3 regions of the Peribacillus sp. NPDC058075 genome follow, and region 3 is predicted to be linked to each of the others. Evidence: riboswitches for the same ligand, from Rfam matches in the RefSeq annotation. Region 3 holds a riboswitch; each other region holds the start of a gene.
The links. A riboswitch is a leader RNA that binds a small molecule or an ion and turns the genes downstream of it on or off. The one in region 3 is predicted to bind glycine.
Positions count from the first base shown of each region.

Region 1: linked by a shared signal. The riboswitch ahead of gcvT (glycine cleavage system aminomethyltransferase GcvT) and the one ahead of ACFVS1_RS21395 (amino acid permease) in region 3 are both predicted to bind glycine.
Region 2: linked by a shared signal. The riboswitch ahead of ACFVS1_RS02710 (amidohydrolase) and the one ahead of ACFVS1_RS21395 (amino acid permease) in region 3 are both predicted to bind glycine.

Region 1 covers NZ_JBHVSL010000001.1:968,043-973,570, reverse strand. The annotation lists gene gcvPA (aminomethyl-transferring glycine dehydrogenase subunit GcvPA) at 1-206, opposite strand, end outside; gene gcvT (glycine cleavage system aminomethyltransferase GcvT) at 224-1,330, opposite strand; glycine riboswitch at 1,470-1,553, opposite strand; glycine riboswitch at 1,557-1,644, opposite strand; gene ACFVS1_RS04935 (DEAD/DEAH box helicase) at 2,021-3,709, shown strand; gene ACFVS1_RS04930 (YqhG family protein) at 3,687-4,484, shown strand; gene ACFVS1_RS04925 (YqzE family protein) at 4,532-4,717, opposite strand; gene comGG (competence type IV pilus minor pilin ComGG) at 4,835-5,221, opposite strand; gene comGF (competence type IV pilus minor pilin ComGF) at 5,214-5,528, opposite strand, start outside.
Region 2 covers NZ_JBHVSL010000001.1:517,346-522,873, reverse strand. The annotation lists gene ACFVS1_RS02710 (amidohydrolase) at 43-1,230, opposite strand; glycine riboswitch at 1,359-1,444, opposite strand; glycine riboswitch at 1,448-1,552, opposite strand; gene ACFVS1_RS02705 (DUF1444 domain-containing protein) at 1,708-2,514, opposite strand; gene ACFVS1_RS02700 (thioredoxin family protein) at 2,565-2,876, opposite strand; gene ACFVS1_RS02695 (hypothetical protein) at 2,984-3,490, opposite strand; gene ACFVS1_RS02690 (YtoQ family protein) at 3,614-4,063, shown strand; gene ACFVS1_RS02685 (GyrI-like domain-containing protein) at 4,175-5,044, opposite strand; gene ACFVS1_RS02680 (DUF84 family protein) at 5,162-5,528, opposite strand, start outside.
Region 3 covers NZ_JBHVSL010000003.1:125,485-131,012, reverse strand. The annotation lists gene ACFVS1_RS21405 (sodium:solute symporter family protein) at 1-1,232, opposite strand, end outside; gene ACFVS1_RS21400 (DUF3311 domain-containing protein) at 1,229-1,429, opposite strand; gene ACFVS1_RS21395 (amino acid permease) at 1,689-3,032, opposite strand; glycine riboswitch at 3,239-3,317, opposite strand; gene ACFVS1_RS21390 (amino acid permease) at 3,815-5,203, shown strand; gene ACFVS1_RS21385 (hypothetical protein) at 5,361-5,528, opposite strand, start outside.

The DNA.
Region 1 (5,528 bases), on a different contig from region 3:
GTTTTAAGGTCCGCATTCTTGGCAGCAAGCCTTGATAATTCTTTCATTAATGCAGGTTCCGATTTAGCAGGCTTGATATCGTATTCTCCTTGAAAACGAACGCTTTCAGGGATATCATTGAAAAGTTCTTGAACAGAAGATACCCCTATCGCTTCCAGCATTTCTTGTTTATCTTGCTCTGTCATGGGTAAATAACGATGTTTCATCTAATGACCATTCCTCTCTATTTACGTGGTTTTTTATAAAAAGGTGTTTGTATGATAACGGCTTTCAAACGTTTGGAACGGATTTCCACTTCGACTTCCGCTTCCAGCACCGAAAATTCCTTATCGATAAGTACCAATCCCACGTTTTTCTTCAACGTTGGTGATTGGGTACCGGTCGTGACCTCGCCAATGACTTTATCACCGCTATAGACCTTATACCCATGACGTGGAATGCCACGGTCAATCATCTCGATTCCCACAAGCTTGCGGGGAGCTCCTTTCTCCTTTTGCTTAGCAAGAACGGCTTTCCCGAAAAAATCCACTTCCTTATCCACTTTTACTGCAAAACCAATCCCGGCTTCGATCGGGGTGATGTCCGCTGAAAGCTCCTGTCCATAAAGCGGCAGTTTCGCTTCAAAACGCAGGGTATCACGAGCACCTAAACCAATCGGCTGAACCCCCTCTTCCTTTCCGGCATCCATAATCGCCTTCCAAAGGGCAGGACCATTTTCACTGTCACTATATATCTCAAAGCCATCCTCACCAGTGTATCCAGTACGGGATACCAGCGTGGAGATACCGTTGATCAGGACATTTTCCTTGAACTTGAAAAATCCAATTTCACTTAAGTCAGTATTTCCCGATAATTTTTGTAATATCTTTTCTGCAGATGGTCCTTGAAGTGCCAGCTGTGTATAGTCACTCGATACATTCGTAATTTGGACATCTTCCGTTAAATTAGCTTGCAGCCAATTGAAATCTTTTTCTGTATTCGCTGCATTGACCACAAGCAGATAGTCGTCCTCGGCCCTTTTATACACGATAAGATCATCGACCGTGCCTCCGTTTTCATAACACATGGCGGTATATTGGGCACCGCCCTGTTGCAGCTTTGATATATCATTGGTCAGCATCTTCTGTAAAAAGGAAAGGCTTCCAGGACCCTTAACATCGACTTCCCCCATATGGGAAACATCGAATAACCCCGCTTTTGTTCGTACGGCTTCATGTTCGTCTTTTATACCCGAAAATTGGACAGGAAGTTCCCAGCCGCCAAAATCAATCGTTTTGCCTCCGTATTCACGATAAACCTCAAATAGTGGTGTTCTTTTTAAATTGGTCAAAAAATGACCCCCTTCAGATTTTTTAAAATTAATGGGCTTCATTATCAAAAAGCTTCTTGTCATTACGCATCAGATATATCCTGATTCATGATGTGAAAAAAGCACAAAAAAGGACAGAGAAAGCCCGTTTGAGCTTTTTCTCTGTCCTGAAACCTGAAAGTTTACCTATGTAATAGGTTTTCCCCTTTGGTGGCCGTCCCAATCCGGGCGGCGCTCTCCAGAGTTGCGTCCAATAAGAGTTCTTTTGCCTGAGAGATTCACTGCTAAGTTTGCTCCTTCGGCGCTACATCCGTAGTCTCTCCCCTTATCTTCACCCGCATATAAATGGTCTACCAATGAAAGGAAGCGAATAAGCCACCAAGCATCGGTAAAACCCCTGAGCATCATGGAATGCATTCTCTGCCAATTCTCCTGAAACATCAGAAACCGTTTGATTGGTCTCCTTCAGTAATCTTGGATAAATTAAGAGCCTATAGCCCATACTAAGAAAACGCGAACTGTAAAATCGATGTACAAAGATTCTTTGAAGCATTTGAAAATTGGAATTTTCTAAATATACTTATATCCTACCCTAAGAAACTTATCTCTGCAATATCTTTTGAAGAGAAATATTTTTCTTACTTCACATACGAAATGTTCGGGTTTTGACCTTTTATTAAGGAAATTATGATTTAAGAGGGAGTTATTTCTATGAAAATCAATATATCCTTTAATTCTGAATGGAATGACGAGTTTCTGCAAAAGATGGAAAATGACGGTCCATGGGGAAATTGGGAGCTTTATAAGCTGGCGGTTCAAATGGAGGAAAATCTTATCATCCCTGATTTTGAAGGTTTACAGGCGCCCAAGCACCTTCCGCAGTTAACCCCGCTTCCGCATCAATTGGAAGCAGCCAAGCAAGTGGTGGAAAAAATGAATGGAAAGGCCATTTTAGCTGATGAGGTAGGGCTCGGAAAAACAATTGAAGCTGGATTGATACTAAAAGAGTATATGATTAGGGGCCTTGTAAAAAAAGTTTTGATCCTTGTTCCGGCTTCCCTTGTCACACAATGGGCTTTTGAATTGAATACAAAGTTTCATATACCGGCAGTCGTTCAGAGAAAAAGTTATGTTTGGGACTCCTGTGATGTGGTCATTTCATCCATTGATACAGCGAAACGCGCTCCACATCGAGATATCATTTTCAAGCAGGAATACGACTTCATCATTATTGATGAAGCTCATAAACTTAAAAATAATAAGACGAAGAATTATGAATTCGTTCAAAATCTGAAAAAGAAATTTTGTTTACTCCTGACAGCCACTCCGATTCAAAATAAAGTCGAGGAAATTTTCCACCTCGTTTCGTTATTGAAACCGGGCCACTTGGGAAATGCCTCACTTTTTTCGGAAAAGTATAAAGGGAAGGGCCGGAACATCATTGAAGATGAACACCTAAAGGAACTTGTCAACACTGTCATGATTCGAAACCGGCGGGCCGATACTGGTATCGAATGGACAAAACGGCATGTGGAGACCATCACCATTGAATTTTCTCCAACGGAACAAGCATTGTACGATGCCGTTTCCAAATTCAAACCTATTTCGGATGGTTCTAAAGGAAATGCCTTTTCGGCTCTCACTCTCCAAAGGGAAGCATGCAGCAGCAGAGAGGCGGTCTTTTATACATTAAAGAATATGAAAGCTAAATATGATCAGCCTTCCCCTGACTTTTTGGCAAAACTTGATGACTTATTTTCTAAAGTGAATGAAACGGTTCAGAACTCCAAGGCTGAAAAAGCTTTGGAACTGATCAAGAAAATTGATGATAAAGTCATTATCTTTACCGAATACCGGGCGACGCAGCTTTATCTACAATGGTACCTGCAGCAGAATGGAATTTCTTCAGTTCCTTTCCGAGGCGGTTTTAAGCGCGGAAAGAAAGACTGGATGCGAGAATTATTCCAAAAGAATATACAGGTATTAATTGCAACAGAAGCTGGCGGGGAAGGGATAAACCTTCAGTTTTGCCATCACTTGATTAATTTTGACCTGCCATGGAACCCGATGAGGCTCGAACAGAGAATTGGACGGATACACCGCCTTGGTCAGGAAGAAGATGTGATGATTTATAACTTTGCCACGAAAAATACAGTAGAAGAACATATTCTGAAATTACTATATGAAAAAATAAATTTATTCGAGAAAGTAATCGGCGAATTGGATGATATTCTAACCAAACTGGATATTAACAACATTGAAGAATATTTGATTGATGTGGTCGGCGAATCCAAAACAGAGGGTGAAATGAAAATCAAGATGGATAATTTTTCATCGTTAATCCAATTCGCTCAATCAATGAAGGAAGGTGAGGTTCATGCAGCAACAGGAAATTCATGATTTTTTATTAACATACTTCAAAGCCAACGATTGTGAAATACTGGATAATGCACCAACCCACCTTACAGTCCAATTGACGATTGATATGGATAAAGAATTAATGAACAGACCCTTTTATTGGCATTATCTAGAAAAAACAGGTGGCATTCCGAACCCAGCACAGATGACTTTCATTACCGATCCAGAACAAGCTCCATCCGATTTAAAGGGAGAAATGATTTATTTTGGCTCCCCTCGCCTTCACCAGATTATTCAATCTACCAAAAAGCTGGCAGGGTATACTAGACTTTTTGAGGATACCCCTCCAACAAAAGGGGGAAATAATCCTTTGTTTCCTTGGCTGACCCTGAATGTGAAAATATCCTATCAATGCGACCGTAAAAAGGATACCTTCATGTCGATCGGACTGAATTTAATCTCAGGTGAGATCATGGAAAAGTTTCACCACCGGGTTTTACCGATAAAGGTCACCCCAAAAATACCCGATTACTCCTTTACGCTTTCACCGCTCATCATGCCCAAGAGCGGATTGGCAAGATTGGATACATACATCAGGACCAGTTTCGAGGATGATGACCATTCCTGGGCAGAGGAAGCCATGCTTCGCTGGCAGAATGACTTGAATTTATTGGAGCATTTTTACAAGGATATGGACGAAAAAAGTGAAAGCTATTTTACCGAAAAAGATGCCTTAAAAGCTCAATATGAACCCAACATCCGAATATCCATCATCAACGGAGGGTTATTTTACCTTTCAGATAGGGCATTGGGATAAGTAAAGAACAATAAAAAAACAGATGCCCTAAGTACAGGACATCTGTTTTATTTTTTGATATTTTTCCTTACGAACATCGACAAAGCAAAAGGGACAATGCCAAACCAATGGGACATACCATGGTTTTTATCCTCTTTTCTGTGACGGCGCTTTTCTTTTCGTTCTTTTTTCGTCAGATTAAAATACTCGACAAGCTGCTGAGTCAGATATTTAATATAAGCGTTTGTAGACATATAAAATCATCACCCTATGCAAAGTATGCCCCGTTTACGCTTCTTTTATTCCTTCGCTTGTTCGCTGAACACGTGTACCTGTCGCTTTCCATTTTAAAACAAATTTGATTTTGCGCTTTACACAGCCTGCTTTTCCAACCATTCTTTCACTTTCCCCGCTTCTTTATCGTATTGAATGATGACTCTTCCCTCGCGGTCATTTTTAGTCGTGGAAGAAAACTCGATATAAACGTAAGGACCTTCTTCTTTCATTAAAGAATACCGCACCACACCATTAGGATATGAAATTTCCCCCTGGATGATTTGGGGGATCTCTTCGCCCCAATCTGCCGTCACATCCTTGATCGCTAAATGGACGAGATGGTCGGCCACAAGCGATTCTTCCACTTCTTTATAAAACTTTTTATCAATGATAAACTGATCGATCATTAGTATCAAAAACATGATGAAAACACTCGCTACAATCATGACCATTGGGAAAACGACTCCTTTTTGATTATTCATCGACTTTCGTGACATTCCTAAAGAAAGGATGAAATCTTCGACTGAAAGTAGTCCCTGCTTTATCCGTAATATTTATAACAATGACACTGCCATCCTTCTCAACCCGGAATTTCGAAATATTCTGTAAGATGACCTCATGCCCCATACCATTGACTCGTCTTCGGACCTTATCTTCGTATTGTTCAAACGATGATAATTGTTCACCTGAAAGCAGCAAATATAATTTATTTCCCATTACATCCTGAGCTTTGGAACTCCGGACCTCCTGCTTCATTTGCATGGTAAAGACCTCCCACTCTTTAGGATG
Region 2 (5,528 bases), on a different contig from region 3:
GTGGGTTTCTGCATTTTTTTTGCAAACAAATATACCAATGGGCTATTCCCATTCATAAAAATTGCATACAACCTGGGCCACTGATTTGGATGCGATCAAAAGGGCATATTCATCAATGTCGAATTTAGGATGGTGATTGAAATATGCCTTCTCCACCCCTTTCGGTTTACAGCCAATGTAAAAGAAGCAGCCAGGAATCTTTTCGGCATAATACGAAAAATCCTCTGAACCTGAGAAGACCGGAAATTCCAAGACATTTTTAATGTCTTTGTCATTCATGCTTTCCAGACTATTTTTCACGAATCCAGTCAGTTCAGGGTCATTATATAACGGAGGATAATCAGGCACATATGTTAGCTCGCACTGAACATCAAATTCCGTTTCTATCCCTTTGACGATGCGGTGGATTTCCTTATCGATCAGCTGTTGGGTCTCTGCTGTCATATAACGGACATCCCCTTCAATTTCTATACGATCTTTAATGACATTAAAGCTTCCTTTTCCATCGAAGGAGCCGATTGTGACCACGCCCATATCAAAAGGGTTCAAACGGCGGCTGATTACAGTTTGTACGGCTGTCACGAAATGGGCGCCTGCCACAATGGCATCATTAGCCATATGCGGGGACGAACCATGGCCGCCTACACCCTTTATAGCTAGCTTGAAATAGGTCCGTCCAGCCATCGAATAGCCGCCGTGATACCCGACAACTCCTGCTGGATGGGACGGAAATAAGTGGATTCCAAAAACGGCATCCAGTTCATCCAAAAACCCTGATTCCATCATGCTTTTTGCTCCACCTGGGGGCGTTTCTTCTGCATGTTGATGGATTATTTTGATCGTACCGGATAGGGATTCTTTAAGCTCATTGATGCAGTCTGCCAGAACCAATAAGTAAGCGGTATGCCCATCGTGTCCGCAGGCATGCATGACACCTTCATTTTTTGAACGGAACGGAACCTCCGCTTCTTCTGTAATCGGCAATGCATCGAAATCTGCACGGAGACCTATCGTTTTCCCAGGTTTTCCGCCTTCGATCGTTACGATGATCCCTAATCCATTTCCTACATTCGTTTGAATCGACACGTCCTTTCCCTTATAAAAATCAATGATATATTGTGCCGTTTTCTCTTCTTTGAAGGATAGTTCCGGATTCTCGTGTAAATGACGGCGGATTTGAACCATTTCCCCTTTACGGGCTTCCAGCATGTTCATTAATTTACTTTTCACGTTCACGATCATTCTCCCCCTTATTTCAAGTTGAGCATATTAGTAAGTTCCATGTTCGCTGCAAACCTTCTTATACAAAGTGCCAAATAAAAAGGGCAGAGAAGATTGCGTAAGCTTACCGCTCCCTTCTCTGTCCTTTTACCTGAGTGTTTACCTCCATTTTGGACATGGAGATTTCCCCGTTGGTGGCACTCTTCATGCGCGCCCTCCAGAGTTGCGTTCAGCTGCGGTTCCATTTACCTGAGAGATTTGCTCCAAGATATATTTTTTGGAACTTGCTCCTTTGGTGGCTCAAAGCTACGCACTCTCCCACAACGTTCATTTGCTCATTCTATTGTTTCATTCCATATTTTCGAAATATTACAATTTTATTATCACCGATTAAAAAATAAATATCAACTCTAAGTGTCATAAACTCTATGAAACTTTAAAAGGACCGCTGCCAGATGCTGACACGGTCCTTATGTATTCAATATATTATTGTTCACGCTTTTTGTTTTTACCCATGATGAAGATGGGCTCCAACTCATTTTCTTCGTAAAGAAATGATAGAGCCGTTATTGGAACATGACCGCTGGCAAAGAAGCTCATCGCCATTTGCGCAAGAATGTCATAGCCCGTATCATTCTTCACATCGGCAATGATGATGACATCCTGATGGGGAATGGCCACAGCCATGGTTCCCTCGATCTTGTCCTTCATCTCCCGAAGCCATGATTCATTCAGGATCCTGCTGGCATCATATCCATCATTCGTGTTCAAAAAATAAAATGCATTACCTGCAACGATATCCGACTTCATTTCAGTGGAGAGGGAACGTGCATTGAAAAGGGCAATTTCACGGATCCTGTCACCCTGCCAATTTTCCCGTTGAATCATCTTTTCATCTATAAGACGGTAGGTTTTTCCTAAATCAAGGGCATAAAAAACCCGGGTTTCAGCCGTATGCTCATCGAATAAAAATGGATTTCCTTCTTCCGATTCCATTGGAAAGGAGGTCGAGCGGATGACTGGGAAAATGAACTTCTCCTTGCCTTCCATGCTGTGTTCTCCCCCCATCACATTCAGGGCCTCTTCCACGTAATAGATAATTTCATCGATGGCCTTTTCCTGTACGTTTTCATAGTTAGCAAGTACAGGAGGCAACTCGATGGTGATACCCTTTCCGGTCTTCACATTTTCCACCCGTAACGTATCTTGCTTGCTATCGAATTTGAATGTGCGATTTTCATCTTTTAAACGTTCCTTCAGAATATTTTTCAGCTTCGTGCTGTCCATTTTCATGACTGACCCTCCTCTTCATTGAAAAATCCCCAGCGAGAAGGGGATTTTGATTATAATGATTGAATGAATTCCTCAATTTGTTCTTGCGTTTTGCGATCCTTGCTCACGAATCTGCCTAGCTCTTTACCATTCTCATACGCGATGAAACTTGGTATACCGAATACATCATGAGCCGCACACACATCGATGAATTCATCACGGTCCACATGAATGAATGTAAAGTCTGGAAATTTCGTTTCAATCTCCGGCATTATCGGTTCGATTACACGGCAATCCCCACACCATGTTGCTGAAAAAAGAAAAATATGTTTGCCTTCATTTTTCAATGCATCATATTGCTCAACGGTTTGTAAATTTTCCATTTGAATATTCCTCCTGCTCTAAATAACACCTTAATTTTTATAAACCCATCATACCAGACTCTCCAGAAATCAACCATTAATACGGATCGGTTGAGAGGCAAGGGTCCTTATTTCTGAGGCACGGATGAAACGATTTCCATCATTTGTTTTGCATCGGTTTTTAATTGGTCTTTATCTGTTTCTGTTGTCAGCTTCACCCCGCCGATCCCCACCGCAAGCTCATACTTTTCTTTCGGTATCTCTTTGATCGAGATAAATCCGAATTTATCATCAGTCTGAAAAGAATGCAGCATTACATTTTGATCATCTTGTTCCTTTATCGCCAAATATAACACGGAGCTGTCTTCTTTTTCATTTGGATTGACAAATAATATATAAATCTTATCACCTTTTTGTAAAATCAAATTATTATCATGTTCTTCCACTACCTTAAAATCCTTTGGCAGATAGACCTGAATTAGCCCTGCCTCTTGATTGGGCTGTTTTTCATCGTCACGAAAAGCCACTTCAGCAGCCTTCATTGACTTTTCGGTTTGTCTCTCGATACCTGAGCAGCCCACGATCAAGCTGCTTATCAACAGGAAAACAAGAAAATTCTTATTGGATATAGCCATCGTCATTCCTCCAGCCGTCTCTTTTACTACCTTATGGATAATATTATCCTTATTTACGGAATTCATCCATTTTCTAAAAAACATGGTACAATGAAAGCAATTTTATTATCGAGGAGGAAAACAATGAAGTTAATCGTGTATCTTGCTGGGGAGATCCATTCAAATTGGAGAAGTGAGCTGAGAGATAAGGCCGCTGCACTAAAGCTTCCTTTAGAATTTGTAGGCCCGATGGAAAATCATGAACGCTCCGATAATATCGGTGAAGATATCCTCGGGGAACAGCCGAATCCCATCCTGAAGGATGCGGCCGCTTCCCAAATCAATAATTTGCGGACAGGTCTTTTGATGAAAAAAGCGGATCTTGTCGTCGCCCTGTTTGGTGAGAAATATAAACAGTGGAATACTGCCATGGACGCAAGCACCGCCATTTCCCTGGGTAAACCGCTTATTTTGATTCGTCCGGAATCCCATCATCATGCCTTAAAGGAATTATCGGAAAAGGCGAGTGTCACGGTAGAATCCGTTAACCAAGCCATGAAGGTGCTTTCTTATATTTTTGAAGAAGGGCTGTAAATCCTATTGTCCCTTAACTGTCCAGCTCAAGAATGGAAGACTGATCATTTTAAAGAAACGAATAAAAAGCTTGCAGGGCCTCCCCTGCAAGCGAAAAACGAATATTTTACCTTATCCCTTTTTAATGGGAATCCAAATTTCGGAGTAATAGTCAGGGTTTGAAGCATCGTCATTCGCGTATACTTCCAATTCTGGAGTTCCGGCATGTTCATAACCGCTGGTAGGGAACCATTCGGAAAAAATTCGTTTCCAAGCTTGTTGGATGCTATCAGGCATAGGTCCGTGAACTTCGAATGCTACCCACTTGGAAGCCGGTAACGTAAGGGTTGAAAACTCTTCAGGCACTTTCCCGGCATACTCTGCACCTATCCAATAATCCATCGTTTCATTTTTTTCTACAGCCCGCTTATCGACACATACACCAATCAAGCCATCTATTTGGCCATTGTTCAACTTCGCTAACCTATCACTTGTTCCATCCGAATTCACTTTCTCCCACAACTTTGGAATCCCGATCAAATTCTCTTCATTAACCAAGGAAAACTCCTGCTTGATTCCAATCAATTGAAAGGAATCCCTTTCAAGGATATTGTATTTCATCGGTTTTGCCCCTTTCAGAATCACCTGTATCACCAGGCGTTCATAGAATTTCAGCTTCCCCATATACTTTCGGGCTTCGCTTGGAGATACCCCATGCTGCCTTCGAAAAGCTTTCGAGAATGCCTCGGGGGTGTCATAGCCATACTTGTAGGCTAAATCAATGACCTTGCCATTTGTTGATGAAATCTCCTGGGCAGCTAAGGTCAGTCTTCGACGACGGATATAGTCACCAATGGTTATATCCGTTAAAATGGTGAATGTCCGTTGAAAATGAAAAGCCGAGGCATTCGCCTGCCTGGAAATCCTCTCGATTGTCAGGTCCTCCAATAAGTGCTCCTCGATATATTCGATGGCCTTTTGGATTGATTCAACCCACCCCATTCCATTCCCCCCTTGTCACTATACTAGCAAGGCCGCTCAATAAAATCCTGTCCGTTCCTGCTCTGTTTTGGCAGTATTCGTTTCCATCATCGAAACCCGCTTTTCCATGACAGTGATTCAAAAATCCTGCTTTTTCATTTTCAGCTTATACTCGTGTTGACCGGCAAGCATCCTCATGATATGAAGGAACATTTCCCCCCTGGTGATTCGCTCATTTGTAAATACGCCGATCGCTCCTTCCTTTTTGCTAATATTCTCTTGCCTTGTGAAGGCGTCCATCACCGGGCCCAACTCTTCACCGTCCAGCAGCTTCTCAGCAACAATACCGGGAACAGGGATTCTCGCTCCGGCAGCTACAAAGACCTCACCGTCCCTTGTTGCCATTGCACCCCAATTACACAAAAACAGGGATTGTTTCATTTTCACGACACCGCCTTCAAGCCCGATACCTATTTCGGCATCACTGTGAATCAAGCAGTTCCTG
Region 3 (5,528 bases):
TTCAGACTAAAGAGAAGGGATGGGAAAAGCTGTGTGATGAGACTATATCCCATAAGAATTAATGCTGACATCGTTTCACCGCCTTTTAAGGTGAAGTAGACGGCTATAAGGGCAATGACTGGAACAAGGAACTTTGCCAATCGTACAACGTGGCGATCGGACACTGCAGGTGCAAAATCCTTATAAACGTTTTTCGCGAGCAGTGTAGCGACGCTCATCAAAAGCATGGATCCCGGCACCAATGCGGTCAACAATCCAGCTCCGCCGATTATGCCTATAAACCATGGATCAAAGGTCTCAATCGAAAGGCGCAGCAATGACAGGTCTGCATCTGCCCCAACAAGTCCGGGCACTTTTAATATAGCTGTAAACCCAACGAAAAAGACGAATAACAGCATGAGAGTATATAAAGGGCTGATGATGGCATTTTTTCGAAATACCTTGCCGCTGCGTGCTGAATAGACTGCGCTGAAAACCTGGGGCCACATATAGAAACCGAATACGAGCAATATTACCGTGGAGATGAACCATGATACGCTAAGTCCCTGATCTGGGAACTTTAGAAAACCAGGCTTGGCCGCATCAATCGCTTCAAACATCGGCTGAAATCCGCCAAAATAATGAATCGGCAGATAAATCCCCAGAAATCCTATTATGGCGACCATCATGATATCTTTAATGACCGCTGTCCAAACTGAACCGTGTATACCGGAGATCATCACATAAATGGTAAGGCTGATCGCCCCCATCCAAACTGCCTCAGACATGGAAATGGCACCATAAGACGCTTCTGAGACAATGATCCCCAATCCTTTCAGCTGCACGACGATCACTGGAATCATCGACACCACACCGACAAGCGCAGCCAAAATTCCTAAACCGGGACTCTTATATTTGCTTACAAAGAAATCGGATTGAGACATCAGTTTATTTACTTTGGCATATCTCCATATTTCCGGTAGGAGCCAATAGGATAATACGTAAGACAAAGTAATGTAAATTAGAACATATAGAGCGGGTGCGCCCTTGCCATATGCCCAGCCGCTGCCGCCAAGGAAGGAGAAGGTCGTATAGATTTCCCCGGCCATCAGCAGAAAGACGAATATCGCACCAAAACCGCGTCCGCCCACCGTCCATTGTTCCAAGTCCATATCTTTTCCTTTTGAAGAGCGTAGGCCTAAAAATATCGATAGAAGTAAAAATGCTAAAATGATTAAGAGAGCAATATTCATTCCTGGTCACCTTCCCGATTCCTGGGATCCAGCTTATACATGATGCCCAGTATGGCAGAGGTAAGGACCACCCACATAGCCATCCAGAACATATTGAAAGGCATCCCTAATACATATGGTTCTATTTTATTAACAAAAGGCAGAAATCCTAGTATGCCTATAAAAGGAACTAGAGTAAGAATATAGATAATCTTCATAAACAAACCCCTCCGTTTTAATAAAGTGAAACGCCCATCAATGGGGGTTATTCTTCAATGCCATTGATGGATGGGTGAACCAAACCGGGATGAAAAATTCATACATGACGGAAAAGGTCCGATAATATATATTAGCTTACACTATTTTGATATAAAATTTAATGCAATTGCCGGATATATTTGAGCAACAGTGCGCACTGATATGTTCATTAGACAGATAAAGCCTTGAATTCATAGTGAGTTCAAGGCTTTATTTCCTTTAGCTATATTTTTTCCGATAGTTATATAGTATCACCAATAGTATGAACCAGAATGGGGTCAAGAGCAGTGATAGTCGTGTAGCTTCAGCGAATAGCATAACAATAAGGATGAACAGGAATAATCCTAAAATGGCGTAATTGACAAATGGTGTAAAAGGAGCCTTGAAAGTCGATTTTGCTCTTAGGTCAGGCCTTGTTTTCGAATATTTGATATGGGAAATCAAGATAATGCTCCATACCCATATGAAACAGATGGCACTGATGGTCGTCACGACGGTAAATGCCTGTTCCGGTATCAGCTTGCTTAATAATGCCCCTATTGATACAACGATTGTGGATGTTAATAAGGCATTGCTCGGAACAGACTGTTTGTTTAATTTTTCCAGTTTAGCAGGAGCTTCTCCATTCCTGCTTAATGTATAAAGTATTCGGCTCGTTGAAAATAAACCGCTGTTGCATGCAGAAGCAGCGGATGTCAAAACGACGAAGTTGATGATCCCTGCAGCGACAGGAATGCCGATTAACGCAAAGACCTCTACAAATGGGCTGCTCGTGGCATCCAGTTGTGTCCATGGGTTGACGCAGAGGATGACGAATAGTGCACCAACATAGAAAAGTAAAATCCGGACAGGGATTTTATTGATGGCAGATGGAATGTTCTTTCTCGGGTTTGCCGTTTCTGCTGCGGAAACACCGACCAATTCGACACCGACAAATGAGAAGACGACCAGCTGTAATGATAATAGGAATCCGGAAATGCCATTGGGGAACATGCCCCCATGATTCCATAGGTTCGTTACGGAAACCGTTCCGGTATTGGTATTGAAGCCGATGATCAAAAGGATGATTCCCACGATGATCAAGGCGATGATCGTGATTACTTTAATGATGGCAAACCAGAATTCCAATTCACCAAATAACTTAACGGTCAATAGGTTCAATCCTAATAGAATGACTAGGCATATTAGAGCCGGCATCCATTGAGGGATATCAAACCAATATTGTATATAGACGCCAACAGCTATGATATCGGCCATTGCGGTCATGATCCAACAAAACCAATAAGTCCAACCTGTCACGAAGCCGGCCCATGGACCGACATATTCGGTCGCAAATTCTGTGAATGATGTATACCCTGCATTGGATAAGAGCAATTCCCCTAGTGCCCTCATTACAAAAAACAAGGCAACCCCTATTATCAGATAGGAAAATAAAATAGAAGGTCCTGCCAATTGTATGGCTTTTCCGGAACCTAAAAATAATCCGGTTCCAATGGTTCCTCCTATTGCAATCAGTTGTACATGTCTATTTTTTAAATCTCTTTTTAATTCTTGTTTAGCCAATTCCTACGCCCCCGTTTTTTTATAGTCTTGGTAGTGAATGAGTTTACCTGCATGGTCTTGGAGAGAGGGACGTGATTTATTCGTCCAGCTTGCCTTTCCCATTGGTTTTAAAGCTGTTGTTTTTAGTCCAACCACAAATGGACAATAAAAAAAGAGATTGGATAATACCAATCTCTTAAAGGGTTCAGAATAACAATTTTATCATTCGTTACTCTTCTGTCCTTTTGCCTGAGATTGTGAATCCTTCGGCGCTGCATCTTGTACAGTCTCTCCAGAAGCTGCTCCTGCTATAGTGTCATCCATAGCATTCATTGCTTGCTTGTATGCGGTTGTGAATAAATGTCGTCAGTGATAATCTACCACTGCTGAATCATTCATTATGCTTATAAAATAATATTGGAATTCTATCATCTATTTTTCGGTAGGTCAACAAGTTTTTTTGAAGTGAAAATGGCCATATCTGCAGTTTTATAGTGGTCTTAATTTTTATTAAGGTACTTGAAAATTTTTTTTGGGATGATCACTATTATGAAATATTGATCATCATTTTTTTAAAAAGATATTTTTAGATTAGGAAAATTGCCAAGATATATTTGGTAACTGTTTATTTCAAAAATACAATTGTATTTTTACAGAATATTTACTATTATAAGATAAGAAAACATAATTGAAGTGTTATTGATTTTTTTTAATAGAGCATTTCTAACCGCAATAATTAATAGAGGGTCGTTCGTGGTAAGGATAGAAAAGCATTACCGATATTGCATCTGGGGGAGTTAAACATGTCGAACAAGGAATTAAAGAGAGGGCTGGAAGCACGTCACATTCAAATGATAGCTTTGGGCGGAACCATCGGTGTCGGGTTATTCATGGGATCTGCGAGCACGATCAAATGGACCGGGCCCTCTGTAATGCTTGCTTATGCCATCGCAGGTATTTTTATATTTTTCATCATGCGTTCCATGGGTGAGATGCTTTATTTAGAACCGACTACAGGTTCTTTTGCAACCTTTGCGAGCAGCTATATACATCCTTTGGCAGGTTATATGACTGCTTGGAGCAATTGGTTCCAATGGGTAATTGTCGGAATGTCCGAAATCATTGCGGTTGGGTTGTATATGCAATATTGGTTCCCGGATTTACCGGCTTGGATACCAGGTGTGGTGGCCATGATCATCTTGGGGGCGGCCAACCTCATTTCAGTTAAATCCTTCGGGGAATTTGAATTCTGGTTTGCGCTTATAAAAATCATAACGATTGTATTGATGATCGTTGCCGGCCTAGGCCTTATCTTCTTTGGAATAGGGAATGGCGGGGATGCGATTGGATTATCGAATCTTTGGGCGAATGGCGGCTTTTTTACGGGAGGCTGGACAGGATTCTTCTTTGCGCTTTCCCTTGTCGTGGCATCCTATCAAGGCGTTGAGCTTATCGGCATCACAGCCGGAGAAGCGAAAGATCCAACGAAGACTGTAACAAAAGCGATCCGATCAATCATATGGCGCATATTAATTTTCTACATTGGCGCCATATTCGTCATCGTGACAGTCTTCCCTTGGGATCAACTGGACGACTTAGGAAGTCCATTCGTTTCAACCTTTGCCAAAATAGGTATCACAGCAGCAGCAGGAATCATCAATTTTGTCGTAATCACTGCGGCAATGTCTGGATGCAACAGTGGGATTTTCAGTGCAGGGCGTATGCTGTACACACTGGCATTGAATGGCCAAGCTCCGAAAATCTTTGCTAAAGTGTCTAAAAATGGAGTGCCGGCATATTGTACGATCGCTGTACTTTTAGGATTGGGCATCGGGGTTATCCTGAATTTCCTTGCCCCGCCGCAATTATTCCTTTATGTGTACAGTGCGAGTGTATTACCTGGGATGATTCCATGGTTTGTCTTACTTATCAGTGAGCTTAAATTCAGAAAGGTGAATGCCGCTGAAATGGAGAAGCATCCGTTCAAGATGCCGTTGGCCCCTTTCAGTAACTATGCGACAATAGCCTTTTTACTGATGGTGCTGGTCGGTATGTGGATCAATCCTAGTACAAGAATTTCCTTGGTTGTCGGAATCGTTTTCCTAGCCTTGGTCGTAGCAAGTTATTACATGCTGAAAATGGATAAACGAACACCATTGGATGTTAAATCCGATGATGAAATTTCGGGATAAGAAACTCTATTAGAAAGCCCTTCTCTTAATTCGAGAAGGGCTTTTTTGTCTTTGGGGATCAATTGTTGGAATTCCACGAGTAAAACGGTGGAATTCACGAGTAAATCAGCGGAATTCACGAGTAAAACAGTGGAATTCACGAGTAAAACAGTGGAATTCACGAGTAAAGCTGCGAAACTCGAGTAAAACAGCGGAATTCACGAGTAAACCAGTGGAATTCACGAGTAAACCATCGTAATTCACGAGTAAAACGGTGGAATTCACGAGTAAAACGGTGGAATTCACGAGTAAAACGGTGGAATTCACGAGTAAAACAGCGGAATTC